Linked DNA regions of Indioceanicola profundi. The protein of the gene in region 1 interacts with the protein of each later gene in a pairwise test. Links are inferred from orthologs where the notes say so. Each region holds a gene or a part of one and is shown in the gene's direction. Other genes may lie near its edges. The genes, in order: DOL89_RS06410, DOL89_RS07080 and DOL89_RS15435.

Region 1 (3,813 bases):
CTTGGGGATATCGGTCCCGAACCGCGCGCCGCGACCAGCGGCGACGATAAGGGCGACGCATGCAACCATGGTGTTCTGTATCTCCTGCCGGATCGGGCGCGGAGCCTAGCTCTATCCGTGCCGCACGCCAATCCCGGACATGCCCCTGCGCCGGTGAAATGCCGGCGGTCCCGCAACCCGGATTGACCAACCCGGGCCTATGCACCACTTGGACGGGTTCACCGGCGGGGCATCGGGCGGGTGGCGAATTCGCGCACCTCCCATTCTAAGGCACAGGCTTGCAAAATTCCTGCGGCGTGTTAGCGTTCCGCCTAAAAATCGAGCAGTTCGCAAAGGTGCCTAACTGATGGGCAATTCTGTGTTGCAAAGCCGCCTTAAGCCGATCCAGATCGGGCCGGTGAAAATCGACGATCCGGTGATTCTGGCGCCTATGTCGGGCGTCAGCGACATGCCGTTCCGTCGCTTGGTGAAGCGCACGGGCGCCGGCCTCGTCGTGTCCGAGATGATCGCCAGCCAGGCGATGATCCGCGCCACGCGCGAAAGCATGCTGAAGACCGAGTGGCACCCGGACGAGGCGCCGATCTCCATGCAGCTCGCAGGCTGCGAGCCGGAGGTGATGGCGGAGGCTGCCAAGCTGAATGCCGACCGCGGCGCGGCGATCATCGACATCAATTTCGGCTGCCCGGTGAAGAAGGTGGTGAACGGCTATGCCGGCTCCGCCCTCATGAAGGACGAGCCGCTGGCCGGACGCATCCTGGAGGCCACGGCCAAGGCCGTCTCGGTGCCTGTGACCATGAAAATGCGCAAGGGATGGGATGAGAACAATTTGAATGCGCCGCGTCTGGCGAAGATCGCGGAAGAAGTCGGGATCAAAATGCTGACGGTGCACGGCCGCACCCGGTGTCAGATGTACAACGGCACCGCCGACTGGAAATTTATCCGCAAGGTCAAGGACGCGGTATCGATCCCGGTCATCGCCAACGGCGACATCAATACGTTCGAGGATGTTGTCCGCTGCCTGGACGAGTCCGGGGCGGATGGGGTGATGATCGGGCGGGGGACCTATGGCCGCCCATGGTTCGTCGCCCAGGTGATGCACTTCCTGCGCACCGGCGAGGTGACGCCGGAGCCGGCGCTGCCCGAACAGCTCCAGATCGTGCTGGAGCATTACGAGAGCATCCTGAACCACTACGGCGTGGACGCAGGGCTGAAAATCGCCCGGAAGCACGTCGCCTGGTATTCCAAAGGGCTTCCCGGTTCCGCCGAGTACCGAAGCACCATCATGACCACGGAGGACCCTGCGCGGGTCAAGCAGACCATCGCGGATTTCTACCGGGCGCTGATGGACCGCGGCATCATGGAAAGGAACTCCGGGGAGCGGTCAGCGGCAGAGAAGATGGCAGCATGATGCGCCGCGCCGCTGCCACGCTGCTGCGCCGGCCGGGCCGGGACGAACCGCTGGACCCGGCCGGCATCCTGTCCGCTTTGCCGGAGCCCGTGCTGGTCGTCGATAATGACGGGCTCGTCCGGTTCCTGAATCTTCAGGCACAGGCGTTCTTCGACGTCAGCGCGTCCCGCATGATGGGGGAGCCGCTGACGGACCTGATCCCGGCGGACAGTCCCGTCCTGCAACTGATCGAACAGGCGCGGGCCACGCATTCCCGCGTCTCCGAATATGGGGTTACGCTCGACACACCGCGGATCGGGCAACATTCCATCACGGTTCAGGCCGCTCCGCTGGCCGATCCGCCGGATCTGGTGGTCCTGACCCTGCACGAGCGCTCTATCGCGCGGAAGATCGATAGCCAGTTGAGCCACAGGGGGGCCGCCCGCTCGGTGGTCGCGATGGCCGCCATGCTGGCGCACGAGGTCAAGAACCCGCTTTCGGGTATCCGGGGCGCCGCCCAGTTGCTTGAGGAGAATGCGTCCGAAGACGACCGGATGCTGACGCGGCTGATCTGCGACGAGGCGGACCGGATCGTCGCCCTGGTGGACCGGATGGAGGTCTTTTCCGACATCCGGCCCTTGGAGACCACCGGGGTCAATATTCATGCCGTGCTGGAGCATGTGCGCCGCGTGGCGCAGAGCGGCTTCGCCCGGCACATCCGTTTCGTAGAGAAGTACGACCCTTCGTTGCCGCCGGTGCTCGGCAACCGCGACCAGCTTGTCCAGATATTCCTGAATCTGGTGAAGAACGCGGCGGAGGCGTGTCCGGAGCAGGGTGGGGAGATCATCCTCTCCACTGCCTATCAGCACGGTGTCCGCTTGGCCGTCGCCGGGTCGGAAAGCCGGGTCCATCTGCCGCTGCTCGTCAGCGTCCAGGATAATGGCGAAGGAATCCCCGAGGACATCCGCCCCCACCTCTTCGATCCATTCGTCACCACCAAGCTGAACGGCACCGGGTTGGGGCTGGCGCTGGTGGCGAAGATCGTCGGCGACCACGGCGGCGTCATCGACTTCGAAAGCGCCCCACGGCGCACTGTATTCAAGTTGTCGCTGCCGATGGCTGCCGACGTACCCGTGACAGAAGAGGGGCCGTGAAAATGGGGGCATCAATCCTGGTTGCCGACGACGATCGCGCGATCCGGACGGTCCTGACGCAGGCGCTGGCCCGCTTGGGCCATGACGTCCGCACGGCCGGCAATGCCGCCACGCTCTGGCGTTGGGTTGAGGAGGGACAGGGAGACCTTGTCATCACCGACGTGGTGATGCCGGACGAGAACGGGCTGGACCTGATCCCTCGCATCAAGCGCATCCGCCCCGACCTGCGCATCATCGTGATGAGTGCGCAGAACACCCTGCTGACGGCCGTTAAGGCGGCGGAACGCGGCGCGTTCGACTATCTGCCGAAGCCCTTCGACCTGAAGGAACTCGTCGGAATGGTTCAGCGGGCGCTGACCACGCCGACGGCTGCGGCGGAAGTCCCGCTCTCCGCGGCCGAACCGGAGGAGGAACAGCTTCCCCTCATTGGCCGGTCGCCGGCCATGCAGGAGATTTACCGGGTACTGGCGCGCCTGATGGGCACGGACCTGACCGTGATGATCACTGGCGAATCCGGCACCGGTAAGGAGCTCGTGGCTCGGGCCCTGCATGATTACGGCAAGCGGCGCAATGGGCCCTTTGTCGCCATCAACATGGCGGCGATCCCGCGGGAACTGATCGAATCCGAACTTTTCGGTCATGAGAAGGGGGCTTTCACCGGCGCGACCATGCGTTCCACCGGCCGGTTCGAGCAGGCCCAGAGCGGCACGCTGTTCCTGGACGAGATCGGCGACATGCCGCTGGAGGCCCAGACCCGTCTGCTCCGCGTACTGCAGGAGGGGGAGTACACTACGGTCGGCGGGCGGACCCCGATCAAGACCGATGTCCGGATCATCGCCGCCACCCACCGCGATCTGCGGACGCTGATCCGTCAGGGGCTGTTCCGCGAAGACCTGTTCTACCGCCTGAACGTGGTGCCGATCCGTCTGCCGCCCCTACGGGAGCGGACAGAGGATGTGCCGGCCCTGGCCCGTCACTTTTTCCAGACGGCCGCGGCCGAGGGGCTCCCGCTGAAGAGCTTGGATAACGCCGCGCTGGAACGGATGAAGCGCTATCGCTGGCCGGGCAATGTGCGCGAGCTTGAAAACCTTGTCAGGCGACTGGCCGCCCTCTACTCGCAGGAGGTGATCGGCCTGGATGCCATCGAGCAGGAGCTGACGGATGCCACCCCGTCGGCTGCCCAGGCTCCGGAGCCTGCCAACGAGGGGCTGGGCGCTGCGGTGGAGCGGCACCTTCGCGAGTACTTCGCGGCCCACAAGGACGGGGTCCCGG
Region 2 (3,771 bases), 130 kb from region 1 along the record:
CGCCGCCAGCCGTCCCGCCCCGGTCATTACCTCCCCGCCGAGGATCACCGCATGTCCGCGGCTGTACTTATGTCCGCCGAGACTCGGCCAGGGATACCGCCCACCCCACAGTTCCGGATCGTTTCGGCGGCACAGCGGCTCTATTCCGTCCAGCACCCGTGCGGGAATGCCGATATCCGCCACGACCAACTCCCCGCACAGCGCCCGCCCCGGCAGCAGCAGGTGCCCCGGCTTGTGCCGGAAGAAGGTGACGGTAAGGACAGCCCGCGGCGCGGCCCCCAGCACCTTGCCATCGTCGCCCCGGATGCCGCTGGGCACATCCACCGCGACGACCGGTGTTCCGCGCCTGACCAGTTCTTCGACCACGCCCAGGGCGACGCCATCCAAGGGACGGGACAGCCCGGCGCCAAACAGCGCATCGATCACGAGTTCCGCTTCGTCCAGCAGAGCCGTCCCAAGCGGCTCAACCGGACCGGTCCAGGTTCCGGCCGCCCAGGCGGCGTCCCCCTTCAGCGACTCCGTGCTGCCAAGCAGCCCCAGCCGCACCGGCCATCCAGCCTTTGCCAGAAGGCGTGCCGCGACGAATCCGTCGCCGCCATTGTTTCCCGGCCCGCACAGAACCGCGACCGGCCATGGACTCCATCGTTCCCGGATGGCATGGGCCACCGCGGCGCCAGCCGATTCCATCAGTTCGGGTCCGGGTACGCCGGCGGCCATGGCGGCCCGGTCGGCCCGGTACATCTCATCGACTGTCAGAATCTCATGCGCCATGGCGGGTCCTCACCACAGGTCGGATGCGATCTCCGCCGTGAAGAACAGATAGGCCCGCTCGAACGGTCCCGGCCCGCGGGGGATCACGCCGTGCAGCGCGTGACGGGAGTTGGGGAACAGCACCAGCGTGTTGGCGGCATAGGGAACAACCGCCGCCAGTTCCACCTCATCCTCGCCGATCTCGAACCGCCCTGTCTCCCGCGGTGCGGCGCGCCAGCGGTAGAGGCCCAGATCGCCGCCCGGCAACGGGTCGTCCGCATCGCGCAGATAGAACAGCCCCGTGAACAGCCGGTTTGCGGTGTCGAGATGCGCCCTGCGGTGACTTTTCGGCGCGCCTTTCACCGGAGTCGTGATCTCCAGCCGCGCGTCGGTCAGCACATCGACCGATTCGAAGCCGTCCCTGGACAGCAGCCCGACTTTCGGGCTCGGGTTGCGATCCACCCAGCCCCAGACTTCCGGGGCATGGACCGGCATGTGATCCCCGAAAAGATCGACCACGCGGCTGAGCACGTCGGACGAGGACATGCGCGCCGTAAGCTCGCGCCACAGCGGATGAAACCGGTCCTGCGTCTGGAACTGATAGGCGGAATAGGGCATCCGCTGCCCGCTCGGCGGTTCGCCGCTCCAGCCGATGTCGGCGAAGCGGGGCCGTCCGGCCCGCAGCGGCTCGAACACCTCCGGCGGGAGCGCATCCCGCACGATCAAATGCGGGAACGGGTCCAGGCGGATATCGGCTCTTGTCGCCCTGGCCAGCAGATCTGTCACGATGCTCCCCATTCCATGCCGCGCCCATGCGTGGTAGCGGCGGCATCATGCCGTGGCGGCAGGCGAACGTCACCTGCGCTGCATGGGGCAATGATGGGGATATTTTATGAAGGGGTCCCGGCCCCGCCGGAGCGGGAAAATGGGGCGACGGACGGGACTCGAACCCGCGACCACTCGGACCACAACCGAGGGCTCTACCAACTGAGCTACCGTCGCCGCCGGGAGGCCAGCGTATGCAACAATCCGCCCTGCCTCGTCAAGCCCTCTGTTGAAAGTGTCTGTTCCGTCAAAGGCAGAGCAGATCTGCCTTCCACGTATCCTGCCGAAAACGCGCAGGATTGCTAGCCTGCCTTATGCGACATGCCCTCGCGCCGATCAAGTGATGAAAAAAGGTGCAGTGTTTTGCCCGCTATTTCGGCAAAGTCACGCTCGAACGGGGAAGAAGGCGCGGACTCCGCTGGTTTTAGGCCGTGGCATGCCGCATGCTTACCCCGTTGGGCGCGCCGATCAGGCGCTTGGAACACGCGCCTCTCCGACCGGCGCGGTACAGGGAGCTTTTGGAGCCGATGAAGAAAGTCGAAGCCATCATCAAGCCGTTCAAACTGGACGAGGTGAAGGAGGCGCTCCACGAAGTCGGCATCCGTGGCATCACTGTCACCGAGGCCAAGGGCTTCGGCCGGCAGAAGGGGCATACCGAGCTTTATCGCGGCGCCGAATACGTCGTGGATTTCCTGCCCAAGGTGAAGATAGAAGTGGTGATGGACGACGCCATGGTCGACCGCGCCATCGAAGCCATCCAGCAGGCCGCCCACACCGGGCGCATCGGCGATGGCAAGATCTTCGTCACCGCAGTCGACGAGGTTATCCGTATCCGGACCGGTGAGCGCGGCCCCGACGCGATCTGACCGGACCAGGGTTTCTTATCGGCAAGGGGTGGAGCAGCCTGGGCCACCCTGAGCCGCCCGTAGCACCACCCGGGCGTCCGCCTGCCAGCTCAGCCGGTCGGCAGTTGCGGCGTCCCAATCGCCACCGGCAAAACCTCAAACCAACGGAAACCGAGGCTATGTCTGATACCAGCAAGTTCTTCGACCTGATCAAGGAGCATGACGTCAAGTACGTCGACCTCCGCTTCACCGACCCGAAGGGCAAGCTGCAGCACACCGCGCAGCATATCAGCACGGTGGACGAGGACATGTTCACCGACGGCATCATGTTCGACGGCTCGTCCATCGCCGGCTGGAAGGCGATCAACGAGTCCGACATGATCCTCATGCCGGACGCCTCGACCGCGGTCATGGACCCGTTCGCTGCCCAGCCGCTGCTGACGGTGTTCTGCGACGTCTATGAGCCCTCCACCGGGCAGCCCTACAAGCGCGACCCGCGCTCTATCGCCAAGGCGGCGGAGAACTACATGGCTGCCGCCGGTATCGGCGACACCTGCTATTTCGGCCCGGAGGCCGAGTTCTTCGTGTTCGACGACGTGAAGTTCGACGTCTCGATGAACCGCGTCCTCTACGAGTTCGACAGCGAGGAAGGTCCCTACACCTCCGCCAAGAACTACGAGGGCGGCAACCTCGCCCACCGTCCGGCGGTGAAGGGCGGCTACTTCCCGGTGGCCCCGATCGACAGCGGCCAGGACTTCCGCGCCGAGATGGTGTCCGTCCTGGCGGAGATGGGCGTCGCCGTCGAGAAGCACCACCACGAGGTGGCGGCCTCGCAGCATGAGCTGGGCGTGAAGTTCGGCACGCTGGTGCAGATGGCCGACGCCATGCAGCTCTACAAGTTCGTGGTGCACAACGTCGCCCATGCCTATGGCAAGACCGCTACCTTCATGCCGAAGCCGGTCTATGGCGACAACGGTTCGGGCATGCACTGCCACCAGTCCATCTGGAAGGACGGCAAGCCGCTCTTCGCCGGCTCTGGCTATGCCGACCTGTCGGACATGGCGCTGTACTATATCGGCGGCATCATCAAGCATGCCCGCGCCCTGAACGCCTTCACCAACCCGACGACCAACAGCTACAAGCGTCTGGTTCCGGGCTACGAGGCTCCGGTGCTGCTGGCCTACTCCAGCCGCAACCGCTCGGCCTCCTGCCGTATTCCGTACGTGAACAACCCGAAGGGCAAGCGCGTCGAAGTCCGTTTCCCGGACCCGGCCGCCAACCCCTATCTGGCCTTCGCCGCCCAGCTCATGGCCGGTCTGGACGGCATCCAGAACAAGATCCATCCGGGCGA
Region 3 (3,800 bases), 1.9 Mb from region 1 along the record:
GGCGTCCACCACCACCTCCGCCAGTGCGGCCACGTCGCGGATGCCGACATTCAGCCCCTGGCCGGCGATGGGATGCATGGTGTGGCTGGCTTCGGAGATCAGGGCCAGGCGGCGGTCGGTGTAGCGCTCCGCATGCATCAGCCCCAGCGGATAGCAGGCGCGCGGCCCCACCGGCCGGATGCGGCCCAGCCAGTCGCCGACGCGGCGCTGCAGCTCCGCCGTGAAGCGGGCTTCGTCCTGCTTCATGTACCAGGGCACCATTTCCGACCGCTCGGTCCAGACGATGCTGATGCGGTTGCCGGTCAGCGGCAGCATGGCGAAGGGGCCGGCGGGCAGGAACAGCTCCACCGCCACGCCGCCATGCGGCTCCTCATGCTCGATATTGGTGATGATGGCGTGCTGGTTGTAGGACCAGCCCGTGGTGCGGATGCCGGCATCCTCGCGGCACAGGCTCCGCTTCCCGTCCGCCCCCACCACCAGCCGGCTCCTCACCGTCCGGCCGTCGGCCAGGGTCAGGGCGACGCCGCTCTCCGCCCGGTCCAGCGCGGTCACGGCCACAGGGGCCAGATGGGTGACGGTGCCTGCCAGCTCTTTCAGGCGCTTGAACAGGGCCCGGCGGATGGTGCGGTTCTCCACGATCCAGCCGAAGGGCGCGTCGCCGACGTCGCGGTGGTCGTAATGCAGGAACAGCGGGCTGTTCTGGTCGGTCACGCGGATATCCAGGATGGGCCCGGCCTCATCCACGCAGTCGGCCCAGAGGCCGGCCCCGTCCAGCACCCTGGCGCTGCCATAGGCGATGGCGGTGGTGCGGCCGTCGAAGGCCTCCGCCATCTGCGACTCGGGCGGGTCGCGGTCGATGACGATCACGGGCACGCCCGCCGTGCCCAGCGCGCAGGCCAGCGTCAACCCGGCCAGCCCGCCGCCGACGATGGCGACCTCCGCCGTCAGGGCTGACTCGTCGGGTGCGGAGTTGGCGGTGGTGTTCATCTGCGATCCTGGAACGATCCTGTCGGGAGGGCCGGGTGCCCCGCCTGTTCATATAGGTGTCCGGCGGGCAGGATTCCCCACCCGGCGATTCCTGTCCAGCGGGCGCGGGGCCGCAGGCGGGGATCGCACTTGCCTAAATAATAGGCGGGGCTTGCCCAAGGGCGCGCCGTTCGATCGGGTTTGCCACCGGCGGGTTACACGGTTTCCGCCGCAATCCAAACCCGGCACGGTTCTTGTAAGATCGATTGTAGATGGGCCGCGCCAGTGCGGCGCATGAACAGAACGGGGCAGATGCCCCCGACAGGCATGGATCAGAAAGGGGAGAGCGCGATGAAGCTCGTCATGGCCATCATAAAGCCGTTCAAGCTCGACGAGGTGCGCGAGGCTCTGACCGCGCTCGGAATCCAGGGACTGACCGTCTCCGAGGTGAAGGGCTTCGGCCGGCAGAAGGGGCAGACGGAAATCTACCGCGGCGCCGAATACTCGGTCAGCTTCCTGCCCAAGGTGAAGGTGGAGGTCGCGGTGACGGACGAGCTGGTGGACAGCGTCGTCGACTCGATCCAGAAGGCCGCCAATACCGGCCGCATCGGCGACGGCAAGATCTTCGTCATGGATGTGGCCCAGGCGGTCCGCATCCGCACCGGTGAGTTGAACGCCGAAGCGCTCTGACCGGGCTTCGCGACCGCGCGCGATCCGGACAACGGCACCGCTCCTGGTCCAGGGGCGGTGCCGTTCGTCCATAGGGCTGCGGGCAGGCCTCAGGAGGTTCCGCCGCTGCCCAGCGACTTGGCCGCCGCGGCGCGGTCCTCCGGCAGCTTGCCGCCTTCCCGCCCGTCTTCGTTGATGCCGGCACGGCCCTGGCCGCCAGCGTCGTCGGGAAGCCGGTTGTTCGGCACGCCGGCGCCGCGGGCCGGGCTGTCTGCGATAGGATCGGGGGCCGGCACCGTGCCGCCCACGCCCTGCCCGCGCGTTCCGCCCACCGTGCCGCGGCCGACATCCGGCCCGATGGTGGCCGGCCCGCCGACGGTGGAACCGCTGCCGGCATCCCCCTCCCGGCTGGAGCCGGAACCGGCACTGCCGGGCAGCCCGGCATCCCGCGCGGCACTGTTCTGGCCGGAAAGGATGGAGACGGCATGCTCCTCCTTCACCCCGCGCGCCTTGTCCTCCGGCGAGGGCTCGACCCGCTGCGGCTCCTCCGTCTGGCCCTCGCGGGCGAAGCCGGGGCGGCCGGTTGCGCTGTTGCCGAATCCGGTGGTGCCGGTGGTTCCGCCGCCCTGCACGCCGGGATCATGATCGCGCCCGCTTTGGCGCCCCCCGTCCGGCCCCGGCGCGCCGGTGCCCATGGCATTGTCCTGGGGTCCCGGACCGTTCCTGTCGGCAGCCATGCCTCGCTCCCTTGCTGATTGAGGTTCGGCAGGACAACAGGCGGGACGGCCAGACTTCACGGGGCGGGCGGATTTCCGCGTGCGGGGGATACGCCCAAACTCCCCATTGACTTCGTTCGCGGGCTGAACCGATCCTTCCAGTGGGAGAGCGCCTCCAAACAATGTCGCCATCGGCCAGACAAGACAAAAGGCCGGGCAGGACAGGAGGTATCATGTCGGAAGAGACGATTGTTCCCTCGCCCATGCCGGTCGGCGGCTTGTCGCAGAAGGCTGGCGGGGTCACCTACACTACGGTTGAAGCCGGTTATTTTGAGAAGCGCGGCCTGCGCCGCTATGCCGGGGTCTGGTCGCTGTGGGCGCTGGGCGTCGGCGCCGTGATCTCCGGTCATTTCTCCGGCTGGAATTTGGGGCTGGCGGCCGGCGGCTTCGGCGGCATGGCCATCGCCACCGTGCTGATCATGTGCATGTATCTCGGGCTCTGCTTCTCGCTGGCGGAGATGTCGCCGGCCCTGCCGCACACGGGCGGCGCCTACAGCTTCGCCCGCACCGCCATGGGGCCGTGGGGCGGCTTCGTCACGGGGCTGGCGGAGAACATGGAGTTCGTGCTGACCCCGGCCGTGATCGTGTTCTTCATCGGCTCCTATCTCGGCAGCATCTTTGAAACGGGGGCTGCGTTCCAGCCGGTCTGGTGGATCGGCTGCTACATCCTGTTCGTGTCGCTGAACCTGGTGGGGGTGGACCTGTCCTTCCGGGTGTCGCTGTGCGTCACGCTGGCCGCGCTGGCGATCCTGGCGGTGTTCTGGATCAGCGCCATTCCCCATTTCGACTTCGCCCGCTGGTCCCTGAACATCGGCGCCGGGCCGGACGGGGCGGCGGTGGAACTGCCGGAGGGCGGCGGTCCCTTCCTGCCCTTCGGCATCGCGGGCGCCCTGGCCTGCCTGCCCTTCGCCGTCTGGCTGTTCCTGGCCATCGAGCAGTTGCCGCTGGCGGCGGAGGAGTCGGTGGACCCCAAGCGGGACATGCCCAAGGGCCTGATCCTCGGCATCTTCACCCTGATCTTCAGCGCCTTCATGGTGCTGTTCCTGAACAGCGGCATCCCGAACGGCGCCTTCGCGCTCTCCACCTCGGGCGAGCCCCTGCTGGACGGGTTCAAGGCCATCTACGGGGACGAGACGGCGAAGATCCTGGCCCTGATCGCGGTGATCGGGCTGATCGCCAGCTTCCACACCATCATCTTCGCCTATGGCCGGCAGATCTATTCGCTGTCCCGCGCGGGATATTTCCCGCGGGCGCTGTCGGTGACCCACGGCACCCGCAAGACCCCGCATGTCGCCCTGGCCGCGGGCGCGTTGATGGGCCTGGCGGTGCTGCTCACCGTCTGGTTCGTGGCGGGCGGGGAGGCCGGCGGGGCCTTCATCGGCGGCACCC

What was found.
Region 2: the proteins of DOL89_RS06410 (region 1) and DOL89_RS07080 interact in binary tests that used the Escherichia coli proteins (3 or more experiments, as listed by UniProt). The link is inferred for Indioceanicola profundi from one-to-one orthologs.
Region 3: the proteins of DOL89_RS06410 (region 1) and DOL89_RS15435 interact in binary tests that used the Escherichia coli proteins (3 or more experiments, as listed by UniProt). The link is inferred for Indioceanicola profundi from one-to-one orthologs.

The regions. Positions count from the first base shown.
Region 1 is NZ_CP030126.1:1,349,964-1,353,776, reverse strand. Bases 474-3,472 are described here. They hold DOL89_RS06410 (two-component system sensor histidine kinase NtrB), read left to right. Parts: upstream 474-1,404; coding sequence 1,405-2,541; downstream 2,542-3,472. Other genes in these bases: ntrC (nitrogen regulation protein NR(I)), read left to right, coding at 2,544-3,472; dusB (tRNA dihydrouridine synthase DusB), read left to right, coding at 474-1,408. Also shown: DOL89_RS06420 (bifunctional 2-C-methyl-D-erythritol 4-phosphate cytidylyltransferase/2-C-methyl-D-erythritol 2,4-cyclodiphosphate synthase), read right to left, coding at 1-69; more of dusB, read left to right, coding at 347-473; more of ntrC, read left to right, coding at 3,473-3,813.
Region 2 is NZ_CP030126.1:1,483,357-1,487,127, forward strand. The notes cover bases 815-3,771. They hold DOL89_RS07080 (P-II family nitrogen regulator), read left to right. Parts: upstream 815-2,102; coding sequence 2,103-2,441; downstream 2,442-3,771. Other genes in these bases: DOL89_RS07070 (2OG-Fe(II) oxygenase), read right to left, coding at 815-1,536; glnA (type I glutamate--ammonia ligase), read left to right, coding at 2,600-3,771. Also shown: DOL89_RS07065 (NAD(P)H-hydrate dehydratase), read right to left, coding at 1-771; more of DOL89_RS07070, read right to left, coding at 781-814. UniProt on the Escherichia coli protein: P-II indirectly controls the transcription of the glutamine synthetase gene (glnA). P-II prevents NR-II-catalyzed conversion of NR-I to NR-I-phosphate, the transcriptional activator of GlnA. When P-II is uridylylated to P-II-UMP, these events are reversed.
Region 3 is NZ_CP030126.1:3,213,683-3,217,482, reverse strand. Bases 1-2,986 are described here. They hold DOL89_RS15435 (P-II family nitrogen regulator), read left to right. Parts: upstream 1-1,317; coding sequence 1,318-1,656; downstream 1,657-2,986. Other genes in these bases: DOL89_RS15425 (amino acid permease), read left to right, coding at 2,585-2,986; DOL89_RS15430 (hypothetical protein), read right to left, coding at 1,746-2,372; DOL89_RS15440 (UbiH/UbiF/VisC/COQ6 family ubiquinone biosynthesis hydroxylase), read right to left, coding at 1-987. Outside these bases: more of DOL89_RS15425, read left to right, coding at 2,987-3,800. UniProt on the Escherichia coli protein: Involved in the regulation of nitrogen metabolism. Regulates the activity of its targets by protein-protein interaction in response to the nitrogen status of the cell.